2 regions of the Streptomyces solitudinis genome follow, and region 1 is predicted to be linked to the other one. Evidence: riboswitches for the same ligand, from Rfam matches in the RefSeq annotation. Region 1 holds a riboswitch; the other holds the start of a gene.
What was found. A riboswitch is a leader RNA that binds a small molecule or an ion and turns the genes downstream of it on or off. The one in region 1 is predicted to bind cyclic di-AMP.

Region 1 (15,323 bases):
ACCTCAACCAGCACGGACGGCTGACCGACTACCAGATCGTCTGCCCGGGGGAGACGAGCACGGTCCCGGAAGAGGACCGCGTCCACCTGGACGACCTGTACGTCGAGCACGACGAGGCGGCCGACCGGCTCGTCCTGCGCTCGCGCCGGCTGGGACGCGAGGTCGTCCCCGTCTACCTCGGCTACCTCGTCCCCGTCGCGCTGCCGGAGATCCCCCGCACGCTGCTGCTCTTCTCCCCGAGCACCATGACCCCCACCGACATCTGGGGCGGCGTCCCCCAGGGGCCCGCCGCGGACGGCGTCACCCGCAGGCCGCGCGTGCGCCACGGCGACGTCGTGATCAGCCGCCGGAGCTGGAGCGCGGACGCGTCCGTGCTCCCGGTGCGCCGCCCGGGGACGGGCGAGGCGGAGTGGTACCTGGAGTGGCAGCGCTGGCGACGTGCCCACGGGCTGCCCGACCAGGTCTTCGCCACCGTCTCGCGCGGCGGTCCCGGCGCCAAGCCCGTCCACGTCGACTTCGACAGCCACCTCTCCCTGACGGCCTTCGACGCCCTGGTGGACCGGGAGCCCGGGAGCCGCGTGACCCTGCGCGAGGCGCTCCCGGCCGAGGACGGGCTGCACGTGACCTCGCAGCGGGGCCGCCACGTGGCCGAACTGGCCGTGGAGACGTTCACTTCCCGCACCCGCCCCGAGGAGCCCGCAGCATGCCGGAACTGACCCCCGCCCGCACCGCCGCCCACGGCACCGCCCCGGAGGACACCGGGACACCGGGGGAGTGGATCGCGCTGCACGTCTTCTACGCCGCCAACCCGCAGCCCATGCTGGTCAACTGCGTGCGCCCGCTGGTGGAGCGGCTCACGGCGGAGGGGCTGCTGGCCGGTTACTTCTTCATCAACTACTGGCTGGAGGGCCCGCACGTCCGGCTGCGGCTGCGGCCCGCACACGACGCCGCCGCGCCCGAGGTGCGGCGGCGGGCCGAGGAGGCCCTGACCGCGTTCCTCCGCACCCGGCCCGCCCTGTACGAGGTGGACGCCGGGTTCCTCAAGGACTTCTACAACGCCCTGTTCGACATCGAGTTCCCCGGCGGCGACCGGGACCGCTACATGGGGGAGGACGGCCGGATGAGCCTGCGGCCGAACAACACCTTCTCCTACGAGACCTACGCGCCCGAGTACGCCAAGTACGGCGGGCCCGCCGGCGTGGAACTGGCCGAGTGGCACTTCCGGCACTCCAGCGACCTGGTCATCAACGCCTTCCGCACCATGAACCTGCACCTGCGCACCGTGCTGCTCGGCACCTCCGCCCAGCTGATGATGGTGATGGCGAGCTGCTTCCTGCCCGAGGACGACCGCCTCGCGGACTACCTGGACGGGTACTACGCGTTCTGGCACCGGGCCTTCCCCGGGACGGGGTTCATCGGCTCGGAGGAGTACGAGCGCACCTACGCCGAGATGGCGCCCGCCCTCGGGCGGCGGTTCGCCGCGATCCGCGCCGCCGTCGCCGCCGGGGAACCGGAGCGGCTGCCGGCGTTCCTGCGCGGCTGGGCCGACCACTGCCTGGAACTGCGCGCGCGGGCGGTGGAACTGGCCGGGCGCGGCCGGCTCCTCTTCCCCGCCTGGGACGGCCCCGCCCGGGAGGACGCCGGGCAGGAGCGCACGGAACCCGCCGGGACCGGACCGCTCCAGCCGCTCACCGACACCGCGGCCGTGCTGCCACGGCTGCTCTCCCCCTACATGCACATGACCAACAACCGGCTTCACGTGACCATCCGCGACGAGGCGTACCTCTCCTTCGTGCTCGGCCAGGTGCTGCGCGATCCGGCCGGCGCCGCCGCCTCGGAGGCCGCGGCCGGGAAGGCGGAGGCGTGACCGCCGCCCGCGACCGCACCTCCCCCGCCCCCGCCCCCGGCCCCGGCCCCGGCACCAGCCCGGACACCGGGGGCGGGACCACCGGCGTCCCGTCCCCGGCGGAGCCCTCCGCGCGGGCCGGTGCCGCAGCGCGCGCCTACCGGCCCGCGCTGCGCGGCGGCGTCCTGCTCAGCCCGCCCCTGCTGCGCGGCCCGCGCACCGTCCACCTCGTCAGGAACCCGGTCAGCGGCGCGGCGTTCGAGGTCGGCACCAAGGAGCACTTCGTCATCTCCCGGCTCGACGGCACCCGGAACTTCGACGACATCGGCCCCGAGTACGCGGCCCGGTTCGGCCGCCGTCTCACCGTGGAGAACTGGCACCGGCTGCTCGGCCTCCTCGGCGCCCGCGGCCTGCTGGACGGCGCCCCGGACCCGCCGCCCGCGCCACCGGCGCCGCCGCGCACCGGCACCCTGTGGCGGGGCACCCGCCGCATGGTCGCCGACGCCGACGCGACCACCGCGCGGCTGCACCGGCTGCTCCGCCCGCTGCTGCACCCGGCCGTCCAACTGCCCCTGCTGGCCGCGGAGGCGGCCATGGTCGTGGTGCTCGCCGTACACGCCGGGGAACTGCTCGGCGGCGCGGCCGAGCTGGTGAGACAGCCCGCGGTGCTCGTCGCGGTGGCGCTGCTGCTGTGGCTGAGCATCACCCTGCACGAACTCGGCCACGGCGTCGCCGCCCAGCACTACGGCGGCAGCGTCGCCGAGATCGGGCTGCGCTGGCGCTTCCCGGTCGCCATCATGTACTGCACCGTGGACAACTACCTGTTCCTGCCCGGCCGCAGGGCCAAACTCGTGATCGCCGGGGCCGGCGCCCACGTGAACCTGCTGCTCCTGCTCCCCTTCGCGGTGTGGTGGGCGCTCGCGCCGGAAGACGGCACCGAGCGTCCCCTGCTGGCGGGCCTGCTGCTGCTCGGCGGCGTCCAGGCGCTGAGCAACATCGTCCCCATCCCGCCGCTGGACGGCTACCGCATGCTGGGCCACGCCCTCGGCGCCGCCCAGCTCGCCCCCGAGACCCGCGCCTACCTGACACTGCGCCGGCGCGAGGGCCGGGCCGCCGCCACCACCGCCTACCCGCGGCGGGCCCGGGTCCTCTACACCGCGTACGGCGCCGTGTGGGCGGCCCTGGTCTGCCTCGCCGTGGGCGGCACCTGCGCGGCCGCCGCCGTCCTCGTGCTCGGCTGACCCGCTCCCGGCCCCCGCCCCCACCCCCGCCCGATGCCCTCGCCACCCGCCCCATCCGAGGGCACGACGCTTAAGGACGCACGCAACCCCATGAGTGAGGTACTGGCCATGCGGCCCACACCCCCCGAAGGCACCCCCCCGCCCGTCGCCGTCGAGGTCCGGGGCGTCTCCAAGCGCTACGGGGAACGGCAGGCCCTCGACGACGTCACCCTGCGCGTCCACCGGGGCGAGTTCTTCGGCCTCCTCGGGCCCAACGGCGCGGGGAAGTCCACCCTGGTGGAGATCATGGAAGGGCTGCGCCGGGCCGACGCGGGCTCGGTCGCCGTGTTCGGCGAGTCCCCCTGGCCGCGCAACACCGCCCTGCTGCCCCGGCTGGGCGTGCAGACCCAGTCCTCGGCGTTCTTCGTGCGGCAGACCGCGCACGAGCACCTGCGCACCGTCGCCGCGCTCTACGGCGCCCCGAAGACGGCCGTCGACGCCACCCTGGCCACCGCGGGCCTCACCGCGCAGCGGGACGTCCGCGTGGAGAACCTGTCGGGCGGCCAGCGGCAGCGCCTGGCCATCGCCTCCGCCCTCGTGCACGGCCCCGAACTGATCTTCCTCGACGAGCCGACCGCCGCCCTCGACCCGCAGGCCCGCCGCGACCTGTGGGAGGTGCTGCGCGGCCTCAAGGCCGAGGGCCGCACGATCGTTTACACCACGCACCACCTGGACGAGGCCGAAGCCCTGTGCGACCGCGTCGCCATCCTCGTGGCCGGTGCCATCGCCGTCACCGACTCCCCGCACAACCTCGTCGACGCCTCGAAGACGCCGAGCCGCCTGCTGCTGCCGCTGGGCCGCCTGGACGAGGAGGAGGCCGCCGCCCTCCCCGGCGTCGACCGCGTCACGGTCCAGGGCGGCTCGCTCGTCCTGGAGACGCGCACCGCCGGACGCGTGCTCAGCGCCGTCGACCGCCTCACCGGGCTGGACGGCGTGCAGACCCGCACCGCCAGCCTGGAGGACGTCTACCTCGACCTGACCGCCCGCGCCGCGAACGCGCCGGGCGGCCCCGCCCCCGCCACCCCCGCCGACGCCACGGAGCAGCAGCGATGAGCACCTACACCGCACTGGCCGCGGCCGGCTACCGCGCCCAGGTCCGCGACAAGACGACCCTCTTCTTCACCTTCGCCTTCCCGCTCCTCTTCCTCGTCGTCTTCGGCCTGATCTTCCGGGGCCAGGCCGTCGAGGAGAGCGGCCTGTCCTACATCTCCTACACGGCCGCCGGAGTGCTCTCCTGGGGCGTGGCCAACGCCGCCGTGTTCGGTATCGCCTTCACCCTCATGCAGTGGCGCGGCGACGACATCCTGCGGCTCATCCGCATGTCCCCGGCCCCGCTGTCCGCCGTCATCGGCTCCCGCTACGCCATCGCCCTCGTCGTCGGCCTCGTCCAGTCGCTGCTGTTCGTCGGCGTGGCCATGCTCCCGCTGTTCGGGCTGCGGCCCGCGTCCGGCTGGCCGCTGCTGGTCCCGGTGATGCTGCTGGGCATCACCACCTTCCTGCTGCTGGGCGTGATCATCGGCTCCTTCGCCGACACCCCCGAGTCGGTCGCCGCCGTCGCCAACTTCCTCATGCTGCCCATGGCGTTCCTGTCCGGGTCCTTCTTCCCGCTGGACTCCATGCCCTCCTGGCTGCAACAGGTCTCCCTGGTCATGCCGCTGCGCTACCTCAACGACGCCGTGTCCGCCGCGCTGACCGGCCGCGGCGACGGCGGGGACATCGCGGTGGGCTGCGCCGGACTCGCCGTCTTCGCCCTCCTGATGGGAGCCGTCGCCGTGAAGACGTTCCGCTGGACGAAGAGCTCATGAGCACCGGCACGCGGCCGCTGCCGCAACCGATGGAACAGGCCCTGGCCACGCTCCGCTCGGCCCTCACCGGCCGCATGGGCCGCCACGCCCCGGTGGCCGTGCCGGTCGGCGCCACGGACGCGGCGGCCACCCTCGGCGAGCGGGGCGCCGCGGACCCCTGGGCCGCCGTCCGCGCCGGCGCCCGGGTCCACGTCACCGCATCCGCCGTCCTCGTCGGACCCTGGGGCGGCGACGGCACCGCGCCCGCCTGCGGACAATGCCTGGCGCTGCGCTGGCAGCGGCTGCGCAGCCGCAGCGAACGCGACGCCCTGGAGACCGGCGGCCCGGACGGGCCCCGGCCCGCGGGACCGTGGCCGCTGCTGACGCCCTACGCGCACGACGCCGTCGCCGCGCTGTGCGCCGCCGTGCTCACCCCCGCGCCGCTGGCCGAGGCACCCGCCACGGACCCGGCCGACCGCGCCCTGCCCCAGGTGTCCCGGATCGACCTGCGCAGCCTGGCGGTCCGCACGTATCCGCTGCTCGCCGACCCGCTCTGCCCCGACTGCGGCGTCCGCCGCGCCCCCGGACCCGGCACCGCACCGGCCCCCGGGGCGGACCGCCCGGCACCGCTGACACCGGCCAGCCGGACCAAGCCGGATGCGGGCACCTACCGCCTGCGCCCCGCCTCCGCCCTGCCCCTCCCCGCCGAGGCGCTGGCCAACCCCGTCTGCGGCGCCCTCGGCGGCGGCACCTGGAGCAGCGTCACCTCGCCGACCACCGCGCCCGTCGCCGGAAGCGTCTTCGTCCGGGGGTACGCCGGGCTCAACGACGTCACCTGGAGCGGCCAGGAGAACTCCTTCGCCACCAGCCGCACCCTGGCCTTCCTCGAAGGGCTGGAACGCTACGCCGGGACGCACCGGCGGGGCCGCGCCGTGCCGGTCACCGGCTCCTACAACGCGCTGCGGGCGGACGCCGTCGATCCGGCCGCCTGCGGGTTCTACGACCCGCGGACCTACCGGGAGGACCCGCTCGTCGACCCGTTCGACCCGGACCGGCCCATCCCCTGGGAGTGGGGCTGGTCGCTGCGCGACGAGCGCCCGGTGCTGGTGCCCTCGCGGCTGGTCTACTACAGCGCCGGGCTGGCGGCGGACAACTTCGTCTTCGAGTGCTCCAACGGCTGCGCCATCGGCGGCTGCCTGGAGGAGGCCCTGCTCGGCGGCCTCCTGGAACTCGTCGAGCGCGACGCCTTCCTCAACGCCTGGTACGGCGCGGCCCGCCTGCCCCGCGTCGACCTGTCCACCGTCGGCGGCCGCACCGCCGCCGTCATGGTGGAGAGGGCGGCGCTCCAGGGGTACGACGTGCACGTCCTGGACAACCGCATCGACCTGGCGGTGCCGGTGGCCACCGCCGTCGCCGTCCGCCGCGACGGCGGACCGGGCACGCTCTCCTTCGCCGCCGCCGCCTCGCTGGACCCCCGGAAGGCCGTCGAGGGCGCCCTGTCCGAAGTGCTCACCTACCTGCCGCACCTGCCCCGGCAGACCCGGGAGCGCCGGGGCGAACTGGAGGCCATGGCGGACGACTTCTCCAAGGTCCGGCACCTGAAGGACCACGCCCAGCTCTACGGCCTGCCCCGCATGGCCGAACACGCCCGTGACTACCTGGAACCGGCCGCCGCGCACTCCTTCGCCGACGTCTACCGGGACTGGGAGGACGGCGGCCGTCCGCGCACCGGAGACCTGCGCGACGACGTCCTGGCCGTCCGCGACGCCCTCGTCGGCGCCGGGCACGACGTGATCGCCGTCGACCAGACCACGCCGGAGCAGGAACGGATGGGGCTGCGCACGGTCAGCACCCTGGTGCCGGGCCTCCTGCCGATCGACTTCGGCTGGAACCGGCAGCGGGCCCTGCTGCTGCCCCGGCTGCGCACCGCGCTGCGGCGCGGCGGTCACCGCGCGACGGACCTCACGGACGCCGAGATCCGCCGGGTCCCGCACCCCTTCCCCTGATGGGGGCGGCTGCCCCGGCGGGGACGCGGGAACGCGAACGCCCGGCGTCCGCTCCCCGGCGCGCGCCGCGCCGGGGGCCGGACGCCGGGCGGCCAGGCCGCGCCGACGGGAGGTCAGGCGGAGCAGGAGGTGGTGCTCGTGGTGGAGCTGCAGGTCGAGGTGGAGCTGGTGCTCGTGGAGCCGGCCAGCACGACCTCGCTGGCGTCCGAGTAGTCGGAGATCTCGAAGGTCTCGGCCTCGAGCTCGAGGATCTCGTCGGCGAGGGTGCTCAGGTCCTTGTTCATGCTCTCTCCTTCGCGTCGGGGCGGCCGTGGGAGACGGCTGCCCGGTACCGTGCGCTTCTCATTGGACCGGCAGCCGCTCACCACCGCGCCCTCTCCCCGCTGTCACTTCGCTGGCGCGCGGTGCCAGCGGTCCGCGGCGCCCGCCCCGCCGCCCCCGCACCGCACCCGCCGCCCCCGCACCGCACCGGCCAGGCCCGCACCGTCCGGCGCCGGGCCACGACGCGGCAGGTGCCCCGGACACACACGGTCAGGAGACGTCCCGCCATGAACCCGCCCGCACCCCCGCCCCCGCCGGGCCCTCCCGGCCCCGTCCCGGAGCCCGGCGCCGTGCCGGACACCGGTGACGCCTCCGCCGTCCTGCGCCGGTCCGGGGAGGTGCTGCGGCCCGCGCTCACCCTCTACCTGGACCTGCACCGGCACCCGGAACTCTCCGGCCACGAGAGCCGCACCGCCCGCCTGTTCGCGGAGCGGCTGGCCGGCAGCGGCTGCGAGGTGACCGGGGACGTCGGCGGCCACGGCGTCGTCGGCGTGCTGCGCAACGGCGAGGGCCCACGCGTGTACCTGCGGGCCGAACTCGACGCCCTGCCCCTGCGCGAGCGCACCGGACTGCCGTACGCCAGCGGCAACGACGCCATGCACGCCTGCGGCCACGACCTGCACCTCGCGGCGGCGTCCGGCGCGGTGGACCTGCTGGCCCGCGGCACGGACCACTGGCGCGGCACCGTCGTGGTCGTCGGCCAGCCCGCCGAGGAGACGCTCACCGGGGCCCGCGCGATGCTGCGGGACGGGCTGTACGCGCGCTTCGGCAGGCCGGACGTGGTGCTCGCGCAGCACGCGGCCCCGCTGCCCTCCGGCATGGTCGCGCACGGCGGCGGCCACGGCCCGGTGGCGGCCGCGAGCGCCACCCTGGCCGTCGTGCTGCACGGCAGGGGCGGCCACGCCGCCACCCCGCACCTCACGGTGGACCCCGTGGTGACCGCGGCCGCGGTGATCACCCGTCTGCAGACCGTCGTCTCCCGGGAGACGGCGCCCGCGGAGCAGGTCGCGCTCACCGTGGGCAGCGTGCGCGCCGGGACGGCCGCGAACGTGGTGCCCGAACGGGCGGAGCTCGGCGTCGGCGTCCGGGCGGCGACCGACGAGGCCCTGGAACGCGCGGTCGCGGCCGTCGAACGGATCGTGCGGGCCGAGTGCGCCGCCTCGGCCTGCCCGCGCGAGCCGGAGGTGGCCCTCGTCTCCCGCTCGCCCGCCCTGTGGGGGGACCCGTGGGCCACCGAGGCCGTCCGCCGGGCCCACACCGCCCGCTACGGACCCGCGCGCGTGGGCCACTGGCCGCCGTCGATGGCGGCCGAGGACTTCCCCCTCTTCGGGGACCGGGGCCTTAGCCTCCACGGCGAGGAGGGCGTGCCGCTCGTGTACTGGATGGTCGGCGTCGTGGGCCCCGGGGAGTGGGCCGGGGACTCCAGCCCGCCGCCGAACCACTCCCCGCACTTCGCGCCGCACGTGCGCACCGCCCTGCCGTCCGCGATCTCGGCTCTGGCCACCGCCGCCCTGGACCGCCTCGGCGGCCCCGCGACCCGGCCGGGGCCGTGAACCGGGAGCGTCCCGCACCCGCGGCTGACCACGGCGCCCGGACGCGTCCGGCCTCCGCCCCGCCCGGCGGGGCTCACCAGCCCGGCGGCTTCGCGGTGCCCAGGGCGCGGGTGACGGTGATCTCGATGACCACGCGCCGCGGGTTCGGCCCCGGCGTCCGGTACCGCTCGGCGTAGCGCCGTTCGGCCTCCGCGACCGCGCCGGGGTCGTCCCGGACGACGGCGGTGCCTTCGAGCGTGCACCAGCGGCGCCCGTCGACCTGGCTGACGGCCACCCGGGCCCCGGGCCCCGCCTTGCGGACGTTGCGCACCTTCGTGCTGCCGCCGTCGCAGATCACCCGGGCGACGCGGGTCAGCGGGTCGTAGGTGACGCCGACGGGCACCAGGTGCGGGCTGCCGTCGGGGCGGAGCGTGGTGAGGAAGCACGTCCGGCGTTCCTCCCAGAAGCCGGGAGGTGACGGTGGGGTGGCGGGGGTGTCGCTGTGCACGGCGGGTCCTCGGCGGTCGGGTGCGGGGGACGGGCGGACGTCCCATTGTGCCGTCGCGGCGTGCCGCGCCCGTGCCGGGCGGTGGGTCCGTCGCGGGGCCCCACCGCCCGGCCGTCCCGGTGCGTCAGGCCGGGCCGTCCCCGCCGGGGGAGTCCTGGGCCTCCGGCTCCTCCGGGACGACGACCGGGCGCAGGCGGGTCCACAGGGTGAACGCCGCGGCGACGGTGAGCAGGGCGAGCCCCGACCACAGGTTGATGTTGAGGCCGGCGGCCTTGGCGATGTCGGCGTCGGACGCGACGGCGCCGGTCACGGTCAGGACGGCGCCGTAGATGCCCAGCAGGAGGGCGATGAACAGGCGGATGTCCAGGGCGCCGGCGGTCCGGCGGCCCCCGGGGGTCTTCTGCGCGGTCACGGGTACCTCCCTCTCAGCCGAAGACGATGTTGAGCACGATGGTGATCACCAGGACGATGCCCGCCATCAGGCCGGGGCGGCGGTACCAGCCCGCGTCCTCGCCGGTGGACTTCTCGCGCAGCTTCTCCTTCGGAGTGAGCGAGTAGACAAGGTTCTCCAGTTCCGCGTCCGGCTTGGGCCGGGTGACGAGGCTGACGGCGACGCTGACGACGATGTCCACGGCGAAGGCCGCGCCCGCGCCGACGAAGCTCGCGCCCTGCCCGGACAGCTCCAGCACGCCCGCCTCGGAGAGCCAGAAGACCGCGACGGCCGAGGCCGTGCCCGCGACGAGCCCCAGCCAGCCGGCCGCCGGGGTCATGCGCTTCCAGAACATGCCGAGGATGAACGTGGCGAACAGCGGCGCGTTGAAGAACGAGAACAGCTGCTGGAGGTAGTCCATCAGGTTGGCGTAGCCGGAGGCGATGAACGCGGTGCCGACGGCGGCGAACGTGCCGCCCGCCGAGACCCAGCGGCCCATGCGCAGGTAGTAGCCGTCCGGCTTGTTCCGCACGATGTACGACTGCCAGATGTCGTAGGTGAAGACGGTGTTGAACGAGCTGAGGTTGGCCGCCATGCCCGCCATGAAGGAGGCCAGCAGACCGGCCAGGGCGACGCCGAGGATGCCGTTGGGCAGCAGGTCGCGCATGAGCAGCAGGATGGCGTCGTTGTAGTCGACGCCGCCCTCGCCCGTGCGCTTGAAGTCGGCCAGCTCCTGCACGGAGACGGCGGCGATCATGCCGGGGACGATGACGACGAACGGGATCAGCAGCTTGGGGAAGGCGCCGATGATCGGGGTGCGCTTGGCCGCGGACATGGACTTGGAGGCCATCGCCCGCTGCACCTCGACGAAGTTCGTCGTCCAGTACCCGAAGGACAGCACGAAGCCGAGGCCGAAGACCAGGCCGATGACGCTGAGCAGCTCGGAGTCGAAGCCGGTGAGCTGCGTGCCCGGCCAGGCGGTGAGCTGTTCGGCTCCGCCGGGGCTGTCGGTGACGCGGTCGACCAGCCCGTCCCAGCCGCCGACCTTGTTGAGCCCGGCGATGGTGAGCGGGACGAGTCCGGCCACGATGACGAAGAACTGGAGCACCTCGTTGTAGATGGCCGCCGACAGGCCGCCGAGCGCGGTGTAGGTCAGCACGATCGCGGCGGCGGCGAGCACGGAGGTCCACAGCGGCCAGCCGAGCAGCACGTTGACGATGGTGGCCAGCAGGTAGAGGTTGACGCCCGCGATGAGGACCTGGGCGGCGGCGAAGCTGACGCCGTTCACCAGGTGGGCGGCGGGCCCGAACCGCCGCAGCATGAACTCGGGCACGCTGCGGACCCTGGAGCCGTAGTAGAACGGCATCATGACCAGGCCCAGGAAGAGCATGGCCGGGATGGCGCCGATCCAGAAGTAGTGCATGGTCGGCATGCCGTACTGGGCGCCGTTGGCCGACATGCCGATGATCTCGATCGCGCCGAGGTTCGCGGCGATGAACGCCAGGCCCGTCACCCAGGCCGGGAGCGAGCGTCCGGACAGGAAGAAGTCCAGGCTCGTGGAGACCGAGCGTCTGGCCACGTAGCCGACGCCGAGGACGAAGACGAAGTAGAGGGCGAGCAGCGCGTAGTCGACGGCGTTGGCGTCGAGCCGCAGCGCGTCCTGGGCGACCAGGAGGGGCGCACCGCCGGTCAGCGGTTGTGTGAGGGGCATGGTTCTCTCGTGGGGAGTTCGTCCGCCCCGTGGCACCGCCGCCGGGTTTCGGGGCGGCGGCACGCGGCGGGGGACGCCGGTGCCGGGGCGGGAGCGTGGTGGGCGGGAGGGTCGCCGGGTGGGGTGCGTCGCATCGGAACCACCACTCCTTCAATCGACCAGCAAACAACACAAGCGAACAGTTTCGAACGCCAAGCGGGTATTACACCGCCGTGTCCCCGGCGCGTCAACACCCGCCGGTGCGCCCCCGCCTCCGCCTCGCCCGCGCCCCGCGTCCGTACGCACGAAGGCGGGCCGGTACCGGAGAGGTCTCCGGTACCGGCCCGCCCGTACAGCGGTGCGCGGTCCCGTCAGTAGGGGCCGTTGACGTTGTCGATCGAGCCGTAGCGGTCGGCCGCGTAGTTGCAGGCGGCGACGATGTTGGCCACCGGGTCGTACTGGCTGTTCACGGTGCCGGGCACGTGGTAGGCGTCGAACGTCGGCTTGATCACCTGGAGCAGGCCGATGGACGGGACACCGTTCTGGGCGTTGATGTCCCAGTTGTTGATCGCGTTCGGGTTGCCGCTGGACTCCCGCATGATGTTGCGGTGGATGCCGTCGTAGGAGCCGGGGATGCCGTGTGCCGCCATGATGTCCAGGGCCTCGGTGATCCACCCGTCGAGGGAGTCCGGGTAGCTCTTGGCGGCGGCGGTGGCGGCGGTGGCGGCGGGGGCGGCGGTGCGCTCGGCCGTGCGGCTGGCCCTGGCCTCGTCCGCGCGGGCGTCCGGTGCGGTGAGGACCAGTTCCTGGCCGGGCCGGATCAGGTCCGGGTCGGCTCCGATGACCTCGCGGTTGGCCTCGTGGAGGGCTTCCCAGCCGCCCTCGACGCCGTGGGCGGCGGCGATGCCGTGCAGGGTCTCCCCGGAGGCCACGGTGTGGGAGGCGGCGGACTGCTGTGCGGCCTGGGAGGGGGCGGCCGCGGCCACCGCGGCGGCCGGGGCCGCGGCGGGAGCGGCGGCGGCGCTGCCCGCGGTGGCGAGGGGCACGGCCACGCTGGCCCCGCCGAGGGCGAGGATCGCGGAGGCGCGGGAGACGTGCCGGAGAACGAGCTGGTGACGCGGGCGGCTGTGACGTCCACGGGACATGGGTGGGTTCCTCTCCTGCGCCTGCGAGGTGAGCTGTCGGATTCGGGCTGGAGCTGCCCGGCCATGCCCCGATGCGCAAATGCGAACGGGGACAGGCTTCACCCCTAGCCGGTCACGCGACGTGCGTGTCCGGCGCTTACCTGGTTCCCCCGCTCCTGCCGCGACGGCTGGTGTCACCCCCGTCCGGGCGGCAGGATTCGGCGTCCCGGTCGGAGGGCCCCCGCCATGAGGTGCGGTGGCGGGGACACGTAAGCACAGCGTTCGAGGCTGCGACAAGGAGACGGCGGGGCCGGGGCCGCCCGGTGCGGCCCGGTGGGGGGCGCGGCCGGACACCAGAGGATGATCGGCGACGTACCGGGTGGAAAGGGGCGCCTCGCGGACCGGTGCCAAATTTGGCCCGCCACCGCCGGTCTGACGGTGTCGCAGCTGCGGTGCCGTCGTGATGATGTTGCATTCGCATACGGGTCTGTGAACTCCGCCACAGTCCTGCGGGGAGCCTTCCGTTTTCGGAAGTCCAGCGGCAAAGGCTCCCTGTTGGGCTGTATGGGCGCCATGTGTGCTTTCGCCCGTTTCCCGACCGGCTCCCGCCGGTACGCGCCGGTTCTCCACCGTCCCGTCACAGGCGTATGACCGGTGCGCACGGCCGATTGCGTAGAGTCTGCGGTGCCGCTGTAGTCCCCCGCAGCCGATCCGCTCTCGGCGTACGTACCCGACCCGGCCGCGGGCCGGCGCGGTTGGCTCTGGAGGTGTCCGTTGGAGTTCCGCATCCTGGGTCCCGTCGTCGCCCTGGACGGGCGGGGCGAGCACCTGCCCGTCACGGCGCCGATGCTGCGGACGCTGCTCGCCGCGCTGGTGCTGCACCCGGGCCGCCCCGTCCCCGCCGAGGAGCTGGCCGACCAGCTGTGGGGCGAACGGCTGCCCGCCAACGCCCGCACCGCGCTGCGCAACTACGTCATGCGACTGCGCAAGGCGGTGCCCGGCGACCGCATCCGCACCGTGCCCGGCGGCTACCTGCTCGCCGCCGAACGCGACGAGACCGACCTCGGCCGCTTCCGCGCGCTGCTGCTGCGCTCCCGGGAGAGGACCTCCGCCGCCCCCGCGGAGGCCGCCGCCCTGCTGCGCGAGGCGCTGTCGCTGTGGCGCGGCACCCCGCTGGCCGACCTCACCGACAGCCCGCTGCGCACCAACGAGCGGCCCCGCCTGGAGGAGCTGCACCTCACCGCGGCCGAGGAACGCTTCGAGCTGGAACTCGCGCTCGGCCGCCACGCACTGGTCGTCGACGAGCTGAGCGCCACCGCCCGCCGCCACCGGCTGCGCGAACGCCTCACCCGGCAGCTCATGCTGGCCCTGCACCGCTGCGGCCGCACCGCCGAGGCGCTCGCCGCCTACCGGGACGCCCGCCGGGACCTGGTCGACGAACTGGCCATCGAGCCCGGCCCCGAGACGCGCGAGCTGGAACGGGCGATCCTGCGGGCCGACCCGGCCCTGCACGCGCCCGCCCCGGCCGGCCACGCCGCCTCCCCGGCCCCCGGGCCCGCCGCCGCGCCGTCCGCCGGACCGCCGCCCGGCGCGGCGTTCCCCGCCGGGACGGCCGCGTTCGTCGCCCGCGGCGTCGAACTGGCCCGGCTGCGCGAGCGGCTGACGGGCGCGCCCTCCGCGCCCGCCGTCTGCCTCATCGACGGACCCGGCGGCGTCGGCAAGTCCACGCTCGCCGTCCGCGCGGCCCGCGAGGTCGCCGACCGGTTCCCCGGCGGGCTGCACCACGTGGACCTGCGCGGCGCCGACCCGCACCGCGCCCCGCTGGAGACCGTCGACGCCCTGCACGTCCTGCTCGGCGCCCTCGGCGTGAGCCCCGAGCACATCCCCGCGGACACCGGGGCCGCCACCCGGCTCTACCACGAACTCCTGGCCGGGCGGCGCACGCTCCTCGTGCTCGACAACGCCGTCCACACCCGCCAGGTCCTCCCGCTGCTGCCGGCCGAGCCCGGCAGCGCGGCCGTCGTCACCAGCCGGGCCGTGCTCACCGGCGTCCCGCACGCCCAGCACCTGCACCTGGACGCGCTGACGACGTCCGACGCCGTCGCCCTGATCAAGGCCGTCTCCGGGCGCCCGGCGGAGCCCGGCGACCAGGCCCACTGGGAGGAACTGGCGGCCCTGTGCGGACGGCTCCCGCTCGCGCTGCGCATCATCGCCACCCGGCTCGCCTCGCGGCCCCGCTGGAGCGTGGCGGACTGGGCGGCCGTCCTGCGCGACGAACGCGGCCGGCTCGACGAACTCGTCACCGCCGACCTGGACGCCCGCGCCAGCCTCATGCTCAGCATCGACCAGCTCGCCGCCGCCGACGACCCGGACGACCAGCGCGCCGCCGCGCTCTTCCCGCTGCTGGGCACCACCGCCGTCACCACCTACAGCGTCCCCGCCGTCGCGGCCCTCGGCGGCCACAGCCCGGCCCGGGCCAGGGACGCGCTGGAGCGGCTGACCGACGCCCAGATCGCCTCCAGCCCCCGCCCCGGCGCCTACTCCCTGCACGACCTGGTGCGCGCCGCCGCCGTCCGGCAGGCCGCCGCACTGCCCACCGCGCGGGCGCACGGCGCGCTGAGCGGGCTGTCCCGCTGGTACCTCGGCTCGCTCCACCGCCTCAACTCACCACTGACGCTGCCGGAGTCCTTCCGCAGGCGCTACCGGGAGGGCGCCGCGCGCTACCCCGAGGGCCGCACCTTCGACCGCACCGACGAGGCCATGGCCTGGGCGGACTCCGTCATGGACGACGTCCTCGCGCTC
Region 2 (15,323 bases), on a different contig from region 1:
GGGAGCGCGCCGCGCGCACGCCGTCGGCGCCGAGCGCCAGTTCGGTGGAGCCGCCGCCGATGTCGGCCACCAGGTACGGGGTGCCGAGCCCGGCACCGGCCAGTTCCCGCGTCGCGCCGGTGAAGGAGAACGCGGCCTCCTGGTCGCCGGTGACGACCTCGGGCTCCACGCCGAGCAGTTCCACGACGCCGCGGACGAACACGTCGCGGTTCCCGGCGTCGCGGGTGGCGGAGGTGGCCACGAAGCGGGTGCGTTCGGCGCCCAGGGAGCCGATGACGTCGGCGTACTCGCGGCACGCGGCGAACGTCCGCTCCAGCGCCTCGGGGGCCAGGCGCCCGGTGCGGTCCACGCCCTGCCCGAGGCGGACGATCCGCATGCGGCGGTCCAGTTCCGTGAGGGCGCCGGTGGCCGGGTCGAGGTCGGCGACGAGCAGCCGGATCGAGTTGGTGCCGCAGTCCACGGCGGCGACGCGCGTCACCGTCCGGCCTCCTCGGAGCCGGAGCCGGAGCCCGCCGGGCCCGGGCCGGAGCCGGGCGGGGCGGTGTCCGGCACGCAGGAGCCCTTGCGCCACCACTCGGGCAGCATCGCCAGCGCCTCGTCCCCCAGCGGGTTGACGCCCGGCCCGGCGGCGAGCGCGTGGGCGACCAGGACGTGCAGGCACTTGACCCGGTCGGGCATGCCGCCCGCGCTGGGGAAGCCCTCCAGCACGCCGATGGCGTCGCGGCGGGCGAGGTAGTCCTCGTGCGCCGCGCGGTAGGCGGCGGCCAGGTCCGCGTCCCGCCCGAGCCGCTCGGTCATCTCCCGCATCACGCCGTCCGCCTCCAGCGTGCCGATCGCGGAGGCGGCCCGGGGGCAGGTCAGGTAGTACGTGGTGGGGAACGGGGTGCCGTCCTCCAGGCGCGGCGCCGTCTCGACCACGTCGGGCTGTCCGCAGGGGCAGCGGTGCGCGATGGCCCGCAGGCCGCGCGGGGGCCGTCCGAGCTGGGCCCGGAAGGCGGCGACGTCCGCGTCGGTGGGCGGAGTGGGTTCGGTCGGGGGCGGCGGAGTGTCCATGCGGGGGAGGTGTCTTCCGGTTCGTCTGTGAGGTCCAGCGGCCGGCTGGCGGCGGGGTTCAGCGGTCGGCGCCGGCGCCGTCCGCCCGGTCGAGGCCGTCGAACAGGTTGCGGTACCAGGCGCGGTCGCTGCTGTCGCGGTCGGCGGGACGGCGCGGCTCGGCGGTGCCGTCCCGGACGGTGTAGCCGCGCTCGCCCGGCCGCACGTAGTGCAGGTGCTCGCGGGCGAGCTGTTCGACGTACGCGGCGTCCTGGAGGCGGGCCTTCAGTTCGCGCAGCTCCGCGACGCGCTGCCGGTACTCGGCGGCCTGGCGGCGCTGCTCGGCGATCTCCGCGCGCTGCGAGACGTACTGCCGCGTCGGGTAGGCCAGTGCGACGACCAGCGAGCAGACGACGAGCGCCAGCAGCGCCGCCCGCCCGGTGAGCCGGCCGCGGCGCGGGGCGCGGAGCAGCCGCCGGTCCTGCGCGCGGTAGACGCGCTGCGCGGCCTCCTCACCGAGCGCCCTGAGCCGGGTCGCGGTGGAGGACCGTTCCCGTTCCGCGGCCACGTCGCCTCCCTCTCGCCCGCTCCTGGTCTGCTGCCGGGACGGCCGCGCGCCGGGGCGGTGCCGGTCGTCCCGGCCACACGGTACGGGACCGCGGGGCCGGGACGGCGGTGCGACGGGCGGACGGGCCGCCGCCGGGGCGCCGCGCGGGCGCCCGCGGGGATCAGCCCTTGAAGCGCGGGAAGGCGCTGCGGCCGGCGTAGACGGCGGCGTCGTCCAGGATCTCCTCGATGCGCAGGAGCTGGTTGTACTTGGCGACGCGCTCGGAGCGGGCCGGGGCGCCGGTCTTGATCTGGCCGCAGTTGGTGGCGACGGCGAGGTCGGCGATGGTGACGTCCTCGGTCTCGCCGGAGCGGTGCGACATCATGCACTTGAAGCCGTTGCGCTGGGCCAGCTCGACGGCGTCGAGGGTCTCGGTGAGCGAGCCGATCTGGTTGACCTTCACCAGGAGGGCGTTGGCCGCCTTGTCGTCGATGCCGCGCTGGAGGCGCTCGGGGTTGGTGACGAACAGGTCGTCGCCGACGAGCTGGACCTTCTCACCGAGCTGCTCGGTGATGGTCTGCCAGCCTTCCCAGTCGTCCTCGTACAGCGGGTCCTCGATGGAGACCAGCGGGTAGGCGTCGACGAGTTCGCCGTAGTAGGCGGTCATCTGGGTGGCGGTGCGGGACTGGCCCTCGAAGGCGTAGGAGCCCTCCTTGTAGAACTCGGAGGCGGCGACGTCCAGGGCGAGCGCGATGTCGCGGCCCGGGGCGTAGCCCGCCTTCTCGATGGCCTCCAGGATGAGGTCCAGCGCCTCCCGGTTGGAGCCGAGGTTCGGCGCGAAGCCGCCCTCGTCGCCCAGGCCGGTGGACAGGCCGCGCTCCTTGAGGACGCCCTTCAGCGCGTGGTAGGTCTCGGTGCCCCAGCGCAGCGCCTCGGAGAAGGACTCCGCGCCGACGGGGGCGATCATGAACTCCTGGATGTCGACGTTGGAGTCCGCGTGGGAGCCGCCGTTGAGGATGTTCATCATCGGCACCGGCAGCAGGTGCGCGTTCGGGCCGCCGAGGTAGCGGAACAGCGGCAGGTCGGACGCCTCGGAGGCGGCGTGCGCGACGGCCAGGGAGACGCCCAGGATGGCGTTGGCGCCCAGCGAGGACTTGTCCGCGGTGGCGTCCAGGTCGAGCATGGCCTGGTCGATGAGGCGCTGCTCGGTGGCGTCGTAGCCGACCAGCTCGGGGCCGATCTGCTCGATGACGGCCAGCACGGCCTTCTCGACGCCCTTGCCGCCGTAGCGGTTCTTGTCGCCGTCGCGCAGTTCCAGCGCCTCGAAGGCGCCGGTGGAGGCGCCGGAGGGCACGGCCGCGCGGCCGGTGCTGCTGTCGTCGAGGCCGACCTCGACCTCGACCGTGGGATTGCCTCGCGAGTCGAGGATCTCGCGGGCTACGACGACGTCGATGGACGGCACGAGGTTCTCCTTCATGTGGTCGGGCTTCCTGGGCGAGAGCCTAACGGTCCGCGGCCCCGCGCGGGGGCCGCGGGCCGGGTCCGGGGACGGAACATCTCGTGAAGCCGCAGGTCGGCGCGGTACGACGGGTTTGTTCAAACGGGGAAGAAACCGGGCGGCGAGGAGCGGCGTCTCGCCGTACGGGACGGTAGGGCGGCCGTCCCGTACGGCGGGGCGCCCGGCTCACACGGTGAGCCGCTGACCGGGGAAGATCAGGTCCGGGTCGGCGCCGACGACGTCGCGGTTGGCGGCGTACAGCTCCTGCCACGTCGTGCCGTTGGCGGCGGCGATGTCGGCGAGGGTGTCGCCGGGCCGCACGACGTGGACGCCCTGGCCGGAGTGGGCCGGCTGGGCGGGTTGCGGCTGCGGTTGCGGCTGGGGCTGGGCGGCGCGCTGCTGGGGCTGTGGGGCCGCGCCCTGGGTGTCGACGGAGGCGGCGGGTCCGCCGGAGGTGAGGCCGCCCTCGTCGGCGCAGCCCCAGGCGCCGGGGCCCTGCATGGCCAGGAGTCGCTCGGCGGTGGCGATCTGCTGGTCCTTGGTGGCGAGGTCGGCGCGGGGCGCGTACCGCAGCCCGCCGGCCGCCTCCCAGCTCGACTGCTTGAACTGGAGCCCGCCGTAGTAGCCGTTGCCGGTGTTGATGGCCCAGTTGCCGCTCGACTCGCAGTCGGCGACGCGGTCCCAGGTGTCGACGGAGGCGGCCTGCGCGCTGCCCGCGCCGGCCACCGAGCCGCCGACGGTGGCGCCCGCGAACCCGGCGAGCGAGGCGGCGATGCGGACGACGGCGGGCTGGCGGTTGCGGTTCTTGCGGGAAGCCAGTCGGGAAGACAGCATGGAAGATCCTTCTCACCGGACGCCTGCGAGGTGAGCTGTCGGGTTCGGGCTGTGAGTGGCCCGGTCCGCCGCGAGCGCGCCCGCCGCGGACTTCACCCCTAGCCGCCGGAGCGGCGCTTACCTGGTTCCCCCGCTCCTGCCGGCGGCGCTGACGCGACGACGTTCCCGGTAACCGCCGGCAGGATTCGGCGTGGCGGCCGCCGGGCCCGCGGAAGCGGGCGATGTGACGGTAAGCACACCGCAATAATCGGATCAATCACCCCTGAAGCGTCGCCCTTGGGGTGATTTGACGCGTAGACGGCTCTATTGCCGCAGGTGACGCACGACGTGACGGTGTGTGGCGAACCGGACACGCCGGGACGTGAATGTGATCATCGTCACACTACGTGCGGACGGGTGACGCCGCGTCACTCCCCGGGGACCGACTCCGCCTCCGGGTCGGCCAGTTCGAGCGTCTGACCGGGCAGGATCAGGTCCGGGTCGCCGCCGACGACGGAGGCGTTCGCCTCGTACAGCGCGGGCCAGCCGCCGGTCAGCTCGTGCTGGGCGGCGATGCCCGACAGGGAGTCACCGGGCGCCACCTCGTAGGCGCCGGACGCGGTCGTCCCCCCGGGCGCGGCCGCCTCGCCGGGGCGTGCGGACGCCGCGTGGCGGCCCCCGGAGCGGTCCGAGCGCTCGGCGGCACCGGCCGCCGCCTCCTGCGGGTCGGGCGCGCCCCGGTGCCGTCCGCCGCTCTCGGCGCGCCCCTCCGGCGCGCCCGCGGCCTCCTCGCCGGTGCCACGCGGTGCGGACGGGCCGGGGGTGGCGCCGTCCTGCGCGGTGTGTCCGTCCCGGGCCGCGGCACCGTCCCGGGCCGCGGCACCGTCCCGGGCCGCGCTGTCCTGGGCCGTCGCGCTCCCGGCCGTCCCGCTCCCGGGGGTGGAGCGGTCCCGGGTGTCCGGGCCGGAGGCGTCGCCGCCCGCCGCGCGCCGCTGCCCGCCGTCCCCGCGCGCGCCGGTGTCCGCCTCGGGGGTGGGGGAGGCGGACAGCGTGCCGGGCCGCGCGTCCGGTGACGGGCTCGCCGCGGCGCCGCCGGAGCGCTGCTCCGCCTCCTGCGCGGACCCCCGCGCCTGCGGCGTCGTGGACGTGTCCGGAACGCCGTTGGCCTGTGCCGTCAGGCCGCTGGAGACGGCGCAGGCGGGCCAGGCGTCCGGGCCCTCGGCCGCGAGCATCGCCTCGGCCACCGCGATCTGCTGGCCCCGGCTGGCGAGGTCGGGGCGCTCGGCGTGCTCGGTGCCGCCGTGCTGCTTCCAGGTGTCCAGGGTGAGCTGGAAACCGCCGTAGTAGCCGTTGCCCGCGTTGGCGCTCCACGTGCCGCCGCTCTCGCACTCGGCGACGCGGTCCCACACCGTCCCCTCGGCGGCCTGGGCGCTGACGGTGGCGAGCAGCGGCAGGGCGAACCCCGCTCCGGTCACCCCCGCGGTGACGAGAACGGCAGGGGCCTGACGGGGTCGGCGGTGCCGACCGGTCCCGGAACGCATGCGAGGGCCTCTCGTACGACAGCGGCGCGCCCCTGGGAGGGACGGGCGGAAACGGTTAGCGGCTGAAGGTAGCGGCGAACGGGTGTCCGTCACAAGCCAGTGTCGCGCAGATCACGTGGAGGTCACGGGGTCCGCCCGGCGGTGGCGGGCGCCGGGGTGAACTCCACGGGCAGCGTACGGAGTCCGCGCATGATGAGTCCACCGCGCCAGCGCAGGTCGTCCGGCTCGGCGGCGAGCCGCAGGTCCGGGAGGCGGCGCAGCAGGGTCGCCAGTGCCCGCTGGCCCTCCAGCCGGGCCAGCGGCGCGCCCAGGCAGTAGTGGACGCCGTGCCCGTAGCCGAGGTGCTGGTTGTCCTGGCGGGCCAGGTCGAGGGTGTCGGGAGCGGCGAACTTCTCCGGGTCCCGGTCCGCCGCGGCCAGCACCACCAGCACCGGGTCGCCCGCGGCGACGCGCTGCCCGCCCAGCGTCAGCGGCTCGGTGGCGAACCGCCAGGTGGCTAGCTCCACCGGTCCGTCGTAGCGCAGCAGTTCCTCCACGCCGCTCTCCAGCAGCCCGTCGTCCCCGGCCGCCAGGGCCGCCGCCAGGCGGCGGCGCTCGGCGGGGTGGCGCAGCAGCGCGTAGGTGCCGTTGCCGATGAGGTTGACGGTCGTCTCGAACCCGGCGAACAGCAGGATGAAGGCCATCGCGGCGGCCTCCGCCTCGCTCAGGTGCTCGCCGTGGTCGCTGGCGCGGATCAGCCCGGAGATGAGGTCGTCGCCGAGGTCGTCGCGCTTGCGGTGGATCAGTTCGGCCAGGTAGCCGCGCATCCGCTTCACGGCCCGGCCCACGCCGCCGCGCGGCCCGCCGCCGTGCCGGAGCATCATGCCCGCCCAGCCCCGGAAGTCGTCCCTGTCCTCGGCGGGGACGCCGAGCAGGTCGCAGATCGCGTAGATCGGCAGGGGGAACGCGAACTCGTGGATCAGGTCGGCGGAGCCGCGCTCGGCGAAACCGTCGATGAGGGTGTCCGCCAGCTCCTGCACGCGCGGCGCGAAGGCGGCCACCCGGCGGGGCGTGAAGGCGCGCGAGACCAGGCGGCGCAGCCGGGTGTGGTCGGGCGGATCGATGTTGAGCAGGTGCGTCATGAGCCCCGCGCTGCGCTCACCGGGGATGCCGACCTTGCCCTTGCCGTGCGCGCGCTCGCTGTGCGCCCCCGGGTTCTTGCTCAGCCGCTGGTCGGCGAGGGCCTCGCGGGCGTCGGCGTAGCGCGTGACGAGCCAGGCGGACACCCCGCTGGGCAGCTCGGCGCGGTGCACGGGCGCGTGCTCGCGCAGCCAGGCGTAGGCCGGGTAGGGGTCGGCGGCGAACTCCCGGCTGAAGAGGGCGGGGGCCGGGCCGTGCGGGACGGGGCAGCGGGAGGCGGGTTCGTGCGGCGCGTTCACCCCGCGACGCTAACGCGCACGGCGCGGTGGCCGCGCGGGCGGGCACACGCACCCGCGGGCGGCCCCGTGCGGTGGCCTTCGCGGGTGCCGGGTGCCGGGTGCCGGGTGCGGTCAGCCGCCGCCCTTGGAGCCGCCGCCCCGGGTGCTGCTCTCCCAGCGGCGCCGGCCGCCGGACTGCTGGCGCCGGGTGCCGGAGTTCCCGAAGCCCGGCATCTCGTGCGGCAGGCGCCGCCTGCCGTCGCGCGGGACCTCGTCCGGCTCGCGCAGTTCGCGCTCGTGCCCGGTGGCCCCGGACACCTCGGGGCCGTGGCCCGTCGTGTCCGCCCCGCCGGGGTGCTGCCCGGGAGGGCCGGACATGCCGTTGCTGCGCCGCAGCTTCCGCAGGCCCAGGAGAACGGCGCACGTCAGCAGGGCGACCACGCCCAGACCGATGATGAAAGGGGCAATTCCGACCAACAGATCAGGCACCGCAAACATCTCATCCATGCCGTTCGCGTACCCGGTCGCGTCCGGGTTACGCGAGCGGAACGTCCCCTTCCGCCGGCCGGCTGTCCCCGGCCGCCTCGGCCGCCACGATCGCGTCCCGGTAGGCGCGGGCGGCGGCGCGCAGCGCGGTCTCCGGGTCGGTGCCCTCGGCCTCGGCGCGGACGGCCAGAGCCAGCAGCTCGTAGCCGGGGCCGCCGCCGGACGGCCGGACGTCCAGGCCCGCCGTGCGGGCGCGGCCCGCCAGCTTCGCGGCGAGCGCCAGCGCGGGCTGGTCCAGCGGCACCCCCTCGGTCACCGACGTGCGCCGCTTCTCGGCGGCCTTCGTGCGCAGCCAGTGCGCCTTGACGTCCTCGGGCGTCTCGGCCGTCTCGTCCCCGAAGACGTGCGGGTGGCGGTGGACCAGCTTGGCGACGATCGCCGCCGCCACGTCGTCCACCGAGAACGGGTCCGCCGCGTCGTCCTCGGCGATGCGGGCGTGGAAGACGACCTGGAGGAGGACATCGCCCAGCTCCTCGCGCAGCGCCGCCCGGTCACCGGTCTCGATGGCCTCGACCAGCTCGTACGCCTCCTCGATCCCGTACTTCACCAGGTCCTCGTGGGTGCGCCGGCGGCTCCACGGGCAGGCCAGGCGGATGCGGTCCATGACCTCGACCAGATCCAGCAGGCGGGCGCCGGGCAGGTCGTGGGAGCCGGGCAGCAGCTCCAGATCCGGCATGGCCTCCCGGCCGCCGCCCGCCAGGCGGGCCAGCCCGTCGGTGAGCCGGGGCTCGCCCTCGGCCCCGGCGACCACCACGACCGTGCGGCCGCCCGCGCACGCGTCCACCAGCTCCCTGGCCTCCGGACCGGCGATCTCCACGGCCACGCCCGCCTCGCGCAGATACGGGAGCTGCGGGTGCCCGGCGTCCGCGCACACCACCCGGTCCGCGCCGCGCAGCGCCTGCCACGCGGGCCAGGACAGCAGACCGGGCGCGACCCGGTGGCTGGTGGTGAGCAGGACGACGCGGCCGGTGTCCGGCGCGCCCGGCGCCGTGCGGGGGGCGCCGGGGACGCCGGGCGCGGAATCGGGTGTGGTCATCCGGTGAATGTAACGCGCCCGGTCAGGCGGGTTCCTGCGGCGTCTCGGCCTGCTTGAGCCACGGCGGCGTCTGGCCGACGAGCGAGAGCTGCTCGTCGTTCCACGTGCCGAAGCGGGGACTGACGTCGATGCCCAGACGCTTGGCCGCCTCGGTGAAGGCGCGGTTCAGGACCTGCCCGGCCCCCGGGTCGTTCTGCACGCCGAGCGCCTCGGCGACACGCCGCACGAGCAGGTCCGTCCGCAGGGCCGTGTCCACCTCCTGCGGCGGGACGGCCTGCTCGCGCAGCATCGCGGCCTCCAGGCCCTCGCGTCCGCCCATCCGCGTCTCCTGCTCGGCGCGCCACTCCTGCACGTCGCGCCGGGTCACCTCGACCCCCTGCTCCCGGGCGGCCTCCTCGACGACCTCTTCGAGCAGCATGGCGTTGAGCGTGTAGCGGGGCAGCGGGCCGGTGCTGCTGATGAGCCGCGCGCTGTCCGGGTCGGCGCGCTGCGCCTCCCGGACGGCCTCGGCCCGCGCCTGGACCTGGGACACCGTGATCCGTTCGCCGTCCACCACGGCGGCGGCGCCGGGGTGCGCGTCGCTGCCGCACCCCGTCAGCAGCGGAACCCCGGCCAGCAGCGCTGCTGCGGCGGTGAGCGGGAGCGCGGACCTACGGCGTTGCATGGATGCCTCCTGGCTGGGCCGGAACGAGGTGCGTCTGCCTGCGTGGTGATCGTATGGAGTCACACGCCCCGCCACCACTGTTTCGGCCAACGATCCCGGACCGGGCGCCGTCCCGGCAGGCGTGGACGCCGCCGGTACGGGCGGCGGGGCCGGGGGCGGCGCACCGCGCGGGCGCGGCGTTCACGTGGCGGACACGTGCAGAACGACCGCCGTTACCGCCGGGCCACTAGCGTTCCCCGGACGCTCCGCCCGGTTGTCCCCCCCGTTCACCGCCCCCCCCCGGGAACCATGCCGTCTCACACCCCCGCCTCCACCGCCCCGGCCACCGCCGCCTCCGACCCCTCCGCCCGGCCCGTGGCGGACGGTCCCCTCGCGGCGGACCCCGCACCACCGCCGGAACACCGCTTCGACATCGACGTGCTGCGCCTGGTGGCCTCCTGTGCCGTGATCCTCGGGCACGTGGCCGCCGCGTTCCTCCACGCCGTCGGCAACGAGGAGGCGCGCGGCAGCGACGTCTACTGGACCGGCCACGTCGTCGAGGCCCTCAACTCCTTCGCCGTGCCGGTGTTCTTCGCCATCGCCGGCTGGGGCGTGCTGGTGGGGGCGGTGCCCGGCAGCGAGGCGCGGATGTGGCGGCGCGTCGTGCGCAGCGGCGTCCCGCTGTTCACCTGGACCGGCGTCTACCTCCTGTGGGCCTGGCTGCGGAACCGCAACGCGGAACCCATGGTGGAGCTGGCGGTGGACGCGCTGTTCGGCTCCGTGCGCCCCGCATACCACCTGTGGTTCCTCTACGCCTACCTGCCCATCGTGGCGGTGCTGGGCTGTGCCGTGCTGCTCAGGGACGGCCGGTGGCCGTGGCGGCTGTGCCTCGCACTGCTCGGCGTCGCCGTGGCGCCGAGCCTGCTGTCGACGGTGGGGGACGTCACCGGCTGGGAGACGCCGTCCGTCGGCTGGGGCTTCGACACGTACTCGCTGGCGTACGCGGTCGGCGGCGCCCTGCTGCTGGCCCTGCCCGCCCGCGCGCTGCGGGGCCGCCGCTGGCTGTTCGCCGTGCTGCTGCCGCTCACCATGGCGGCCTGCCTCTGGTACCACACGCAGATCCACTACGTGATCCCCAACGCCCACGTCATCGTGGCCGTCATGACCGCGTCCGTGCTGCTGCTCGTCAGCCGTGTCCGGGTGCCCGAGCGGTACCGCCCGGCGCTCACGAAGCTCTCGGGAGCGGCGATGGGCGCGTACATGGTGCACGTGCTGTTCGTGGAGGAACTGGTGCACCCGCTGGTCTCCGCCGATCTGGGCGCGCCCGCTGCCGCCGCCCTGCTGCTGGGCACGCTGGCGCTGGTCATCGGGCTCTCGTACGGCGTGAGCCTGCTGTGGGGACGGCTGGGCCTGCGCCGCTTCCTCGGCTGAGCGGCCGGGGTCGCGCCGGGCCCCGGCGGGAAACATCGTGAAGTTCTTCACAAGGAAAACCGCCCGGCAGGGGCGGTTTTCCCGTTTCCGCGCCCTCCGCGCGCCGGCTGAGGCGCCGTCGGCCGCTGCCGCGACGGGCGGAGCGGGCGGACGTCCGCCGCCCGCTGTCCGCGTCCCGTCCGGCGGGCGGCTGCGCGATCGTGCAGCTCACAGCGGGGTCTCCCGGTGTGGTGAGACCGGCGGAGCCTTCACCGGGACGCGTGCCCCGGCCGCGGGGCGGGGAAGTGTAACAGGGGTGCGGCAGGTGCTTGTGAAGGGGCTCACGAGCGACCCCCGTTCGGGTGCTGGATACTCGATGGCATGAGCACCACGGAGCGTCCTCGCATCCTCGTCGTAGGTGGTGGGTACGTCGGTCTGTACGCAGCGCGCCGCATTCTGAAGAAGATGCGGTACGGCGAGGCGACAGTGACCGTCGTCGACCCGCGCTCCTACATGACGTACCAGCCCTTCCTCCCCGAAGCCGCCGCTGGCTCCATCTCCCCCCGCCACGTCGTGGTGCCGCTGCGCCGCGTGCTCCCGAAGGCGGAGGTCCTCACCGGCCGCGTCAGCGGCATCGACCAGGACCGCAAGGTGGCCACCGTCACGCCGCTCGTCGGCGACGCGTACGAGCTGCCCTTCGACTACCTCGTCGTCGCTCTCGGCGCCGTCTCGCGCACCTTCCCGATCCCCGGGCTCGCCGAGCAGGGCATCGGCATGAAGGGCGTCGAGGAGGCCATCGGCCTGCGCAACCACGTGCTGGAGCAGCTCGACAAGGCCGACTCCACGACGGACGAGGACGTCCGCCGCAAGGCCCTCACCTTCGTCTTCGTCGGCGGCGGCTTCGCCGGTGCCGAGACGATCGGCGAGATCGAGGACCTGGCCCGCGACGCCTGCGCCTACTACCGGAACGTCAAGCGCGAGGACATGCGCTTCGTCCTGGTGGACGCGGCCGACAAGATCCTGCCCGAGGTCGGCCCCGAGCTGGGCAGGTGGGGCCTGGAGCACCTCCAGAAGCGCGGTGTCGAGGTCTACCTGTCCACGTCGATGGACTCCTGCGTGGACGGCCACGTCGTGCTGAAGAACGGCCTGGAGGTCGACTCCAGCACCATCGTGTGGACGGCCGGCGTCAAGCCGAACCCGGTGCTCGCCCGCTACGGCCTCCCGCTGGGACCGCGCGGCCACGTGGACACCCAGCCGACGCTCCAGGTCACCGGCACCGACTACGTGTGGGCCGCGGGCGACAACGCCCAGATCCCGGACCTGGCCGCCCGCGCGGCCGGCAACGAGAACGCCTGGTGCCCGCCGAACGCGCAGCACGCCCTGCGCCAGGCCAGGGTCCTCGGCGACAACGTCATCTCCGGGCTGCGGGGCTTCCCGCAGGCGGACTACAAGCACGCCAACAAGGGCGCGGTCGCCGGACTCGGCCTGCACAAGGGCGTGGCGATGGTCGTCATGGGCAAGACGAAGATCAAGCTCAAGGGCCGCCTGGCCTGGTACATGCACCGCGCGTACCACGGCATGGCCGTACCCACGTGGAACCGCAAGGTCCGCGTCTTCGCCGACTGGACCCTCGGCATGTTCCTCAAGCGCGAGGTCGTCTCGCTCGGCGCGATGGAGAACCCGCGCGAGGAGTTCTACGAGGCCGCCCGCCCGGCCCCGGCCCCGGCCGCCGCCGAGAAGCAGAAGGCCCGCGTCTCCTGACGTCCCGCCCGTCCGCAGGGGCCGGTCCTCCATCCGTGGGGAGGACCGGCCCCTGCGCCGTCCTCGGCACGGTCCGCCCGCGCGGCGGCGGTCGGGGAGGGGTGTGGGCCGGGGTGCCCGGGGTCAGGCGGGAGCGGGGGCCGGGTGGCCGGGAGGCGCTGGGACTCTGGCCGCTTCCTTCCCGGCGGGCGCGGTGCCCGGGACGCACGGCCGCGCGTCCAGCCAGATGCCGGTCGGGGTGCCGAAGCGGGGCTCGTCCCCCCGCCCGTCGTAGACGAGTTCGCCGCGCCGGACGGTGGCGTCCACCCGGCCGGTGAACGTCCACCCCTCGTAGGCCGACCAGCCGGCCTTCGACTCGGCGTGCCCGGAGGCCATGATCCAGGTCGCGTCCGGGTCGAACAGGACGAAGTCGGCGTCCAGGCCGGGGGCGATGCGGCCCTTGCGGCCGTCCAGCCCGAACAGCTCGGCCGGGCGCTCCGCGCACAGCCGGGCGATGCGGACCATGACGTCGTCCTGGGCGAGTTCCGGGTAGCGGCGCCGCATGCCGGTGTGCACGGCGATCAGCAGCTCCTGCACGCCGGGCAGGCCGGGCGGGGCGTCGGCCACCGCGAGGATCTTCTCCTCCTTCGTGTGCGGCGCGTGGTCGCTGCCGACGGTGGCGACGCCGCCGTCCATCAGCGCCTCCCACAGCCGCCCCTGGTCCCTGACGCAGCGGATGGCGGGGCGCAGCCGGATGCGGGCGCCCAGCCGCTGGGTGTCGGGGGCGGAGAAGGACAGGTGGTGCGGGGTGACCTCGTAGGTGATGTTGAGGCCGATCCGGCCGGCGGCCTTGAGCAGGTCCGACTCCTCCGAGGAGGAGACGTGCAGGATGTGCGCGGCCGTCCCGTACCTGCGGACGAGTTCGATGACCCGGGACACGGCGACGATGCCGCCGCTGCGCGGGTGCGCGGACTCGTAGGCGTCGTACCCGGCCGGCGGGTCCTGGGACTCGTCCAGCAGCGCGAAGACGCCGTCGTCCTCGGCGTGCAGCACGAGCCGGATGCCGTGCTCGGCGGCGACGGCGAAGACGCGCTCCAGCACGGCCGGGTCGCGGATGACGTGCGGCGCGGTGTGGTGGCCGGTCATGAAGACCTTCACCGAGGTGGCCTGGCGGGGCTCCAGCCGCCGCAGGTCCTCCACGCTGTCCACGGTGACGCCCAGGTGGAAGCGGTAGTCCACGAGGGAGTGGCCCTCGACGAGGGCGGACTTCTCGGCGGCCAGCTCCGGCTGGATGAGCGGCGGCTCGGTGTTGGGCATGTCGATGACGGTGGTCACCCCGCCCGCGACGGCGGCGCGGCTGCCGTGCGCCCAGTCCTCCTTGTGGGTGAGGCCGGGGGTGCGGAAGTGCACGTGGGAGTCGACCAGGCCGGGCAGCAGGTAGCGCCCCTGGGCGTCGATGGTGCGTTCGGCGGCCGGGGCGGCACCGGCGGGGAAGAGCGCCGAGACGCGTCCTGCGGTCACGGCCACCCCGCCGTCGTGGACCCCGTCGGGGGTCACCACGCGCGCGTTGGTGATGACGAGATCGTGGGTAGTGCTCACCGGTTCTCCTGTTCCGTAGGTGCGTGACGTCGCGGAGTCCGTGCGGCGGGTCAGGTGGTCCATGCGGCGCTGGCCAGTTCCCGGCACAGGTCGTTGGTGGGGCCCATCAGGCCGACCGCGCGCACGTCCCGGGCCAGCTTGTTGAGCGCGTGGTCGCGCAGGTAGCCCGCGCTGCCGAGCAGCCGCAGCGCCTCGGTGACCACCTCTTCGGAGAGCTGCGAGGCGACGAGCTTGCTGTGCAGGGTGGTGTCGCCGGGCGCGGAGGTGTCGCGGCGCCCGGCGCTGTCCACCAGCGCGCGGGTGGCCGCCACCCGCGCGCCCAGGTCCACCAGCCGGTGGCGGACGGCCTGCGCCCCGGCCAGTCCGCGCCGCCGGGCGTGGGCGAGTGCGAGCTGGTAGGCGGACTCCGCGATACCGAGGGAGACGGCGCCCAGCGTGGCGCCGGACTCCCGGACTCCGGCGATGATCCGCACGGCGTCGCCGACGGGTCCGAGCACCGCCGAGTCGGCCACGTGGCAGGCGGTCAGCTCGACGAAGCCGGTGGCCGAGGCGCGCATGCCGACGAGATCCGTGCCCGTGTCGGCGGTGAGGCCCGGGTTGCCGGCCTCGACCAGGTAGAACGTCTGCCCGTCGCTGCCGTAGGCGGAGGCGGTCCGCGTCGGCCGGGCGGACTGGGCCAGCACCAGGTAGACCTGGGCCAGGCCCGCCGCGGTGGTGAAGGTCTTCGCACCGTCCAGCACCCAGCCGCCGTCGGCGCGGACGGCCGTGGTGGCCAGGTTCCGCTTGTCGGCGGTGGCTCCGGACTCGCTCCACGCGGACGCGGCGATCCAGGCGCCGGAGGCCAGCTCGGGCAGGTAGCGGGCGCACTGCCCGGGGGTGCCCCACTCGCTGATGCGGGCGCTCACCGCGTAGTGCTGGAACAGGATGATGGCCACGGACGGGTCGGCGGCGGCGACCTGTTCGACGAGCCGGTTGGTCAGGACCGCGTCGCCGCCGTGGCCGCCGTACTCGGTGGCGATGGCCGCGCCGAGTATCCCGGAGGACCGCAGCGCCGCGAGGACCTCCCCGGGCAGCTCGCCCGCCGCGTCCGCGGGGCCCGCGCAGCGCCGGAGCGTCTCGTACAGCGCCGCGTACCGTGCGGCCAGTTCGTCCCGCGAGGGCGTGGCGGGCGGAGAAGGCGTGGCGCGCGGCGGGGGCGCGGGGGGCGGCACCGCGGCGCGGGTCACACCGTCAGCGGCTGCCATGCCGTCTCCTCCTTGTAGTCGTAGTTCTTCAGCGAGCCGATGCAGTGCGGCTCGTGGAGCTCGGCGAGCTTGCGGCTGACGCTGACCCAGTGCAGGGTGCCGGCGCCGTCGCCGCGTCCGGCGACGGAGGCCGCGGCCGCGGTGCTGCCGCTGGGTGTGTCGATCTCGATGACGCCGCGCGGCAGTCCCGCAGCGCGGGCCAGCCGCTCGGGCACGGTGCCGGGGATGCTCGCGGCGGCGGCCAGGCACGTGGTGCCGGTCAGCGCGATGCTCGGAT

Region 2: linked by a shared signal. The riboswitch ahead of V1J52_RS14730 (LysM peptidoglycan-binding domain-containing protein) and the one ahead of V1J52_RS00785 (LysM peptidoglycan-binding domain-containing protein) in region 1 are both predicted to bind cyclic di-AMP.

The regions. Positions count from the first base shown of each region.
Region 1 is NZ_JAZDCW010000001.1:189,469-204,791, forward strand. Features, by position in the region: gene V1J52_RS00730 (lantibiotic dehydratase) at 1-716, shown strand, start outside; gene V1J52_RS00735 (lantibiotic dehydratase C-terminal domain-containing protein) at 704-1,867, shown strand; gene V1J52_RS00740 (peptidase M50) at 2,017-3,087, shown strand; gene V1J52_RS00745 (ABC transporter ATP-binding protein) at 3,178-4,179, shown strand; gene V1J52_RS00750 (ABC transporter permease) at 4,176-4,931, shown strand; gene V1J52_RS00755 (TOMM precursor leader peptide-binding protein) at 4,928-6,916, shown strand; gene V1J52_RS00760 (thiazolylpeptide-type bacteriocin) at 7,030-7,200, opposite strand; gene V1J52_RS00765 (amidohydrolase) at 7,465-8,790, shown strand; gene V1J52_RS00770 (pyridoxamine 5'-phosphate oxidase family protein) at 8,864-9,277, opposite strand; gene V1J52_RS00775 (hypothetical protein) at 9,402-9,689, opposite strand; gene V1J52_RS00780 (sodium:solute symporter family protein) at 9,703-11,418, opposite strand; gene V1J52_RS00785 (LysM peptidoglycan-binding domain-containing protein) at 11,769-12,542, opposite strand; cyclic di-AMP (ydaO/yuaA leader) riboswitch at 12,546-12,721, opposite strand; gene V1J52_RS00790 (AfsR/SARP family transcriptional regulator) at 13,296-15,323, shown strand, end outside.
Region 2 is NZ_JAZDCW010000005.1:124,041-139,363, reverse strand. Features, by position in the region: gene V1J52_RS14750 (Ppx/GppA phosphatase family protein) at 1-478, opposite strand, end outside; gene V1J52_RS14745 (DUF501 domain-containing protein) at 475-1,053, opposite strand; gene V1J52_RS14740 (FtsB family cell division protein) at 1,112-1,600, opposite strand; gene eno (phosphopyruvate hydratase) at 1,761-3,041, opposite strand; gene V1J52_RS14730 (LysM peptidoglycan-binding domain-containing protein) at 3,264-3,911, opposite strand; cyclic di-AMP (ydaO/yuaA leader) riboswitch at 3,916-4,069, opposite strand; gene V1J52_RS14725 (transglycosylase family protein) at 4,319-5,365, opposite strand; gene V1J52_RS14720 (cytochrome P450 family protein) at 5,554-6,849, opposite strand; gene V1J52_RS14715 (DUF6479 family protein) at 6,961-7,317, opposite strand; gene V1J52_RS14710 (nucleoside triphosphate pyrophosphohydrolase) at 7,364-8,410, opposite strand; gene V1J52_RS14705 (SurA N-terminal domain-containing protein) at 8,433-9,074, opposite strand; gene V1J52_RS14700 (acyltransferase) at 9,363-10,484, shown strand; gene V1J52_RS14695 (NAD(P)/FAD-dependent oxidoreductase) at 10,845-12,224, shown strand; gene V1J52_RS14690 (dihydroorotase) at 12,348-13,802, opposite strand; gene V1J52_RS14685 (acyl-CoA dehydrogenase family protein) at 13,853-15,046, opposite strand; gene V1J52_RS14680 (PrpF domain-containing protein) at 15,025-15,323, opposite strand, start outside.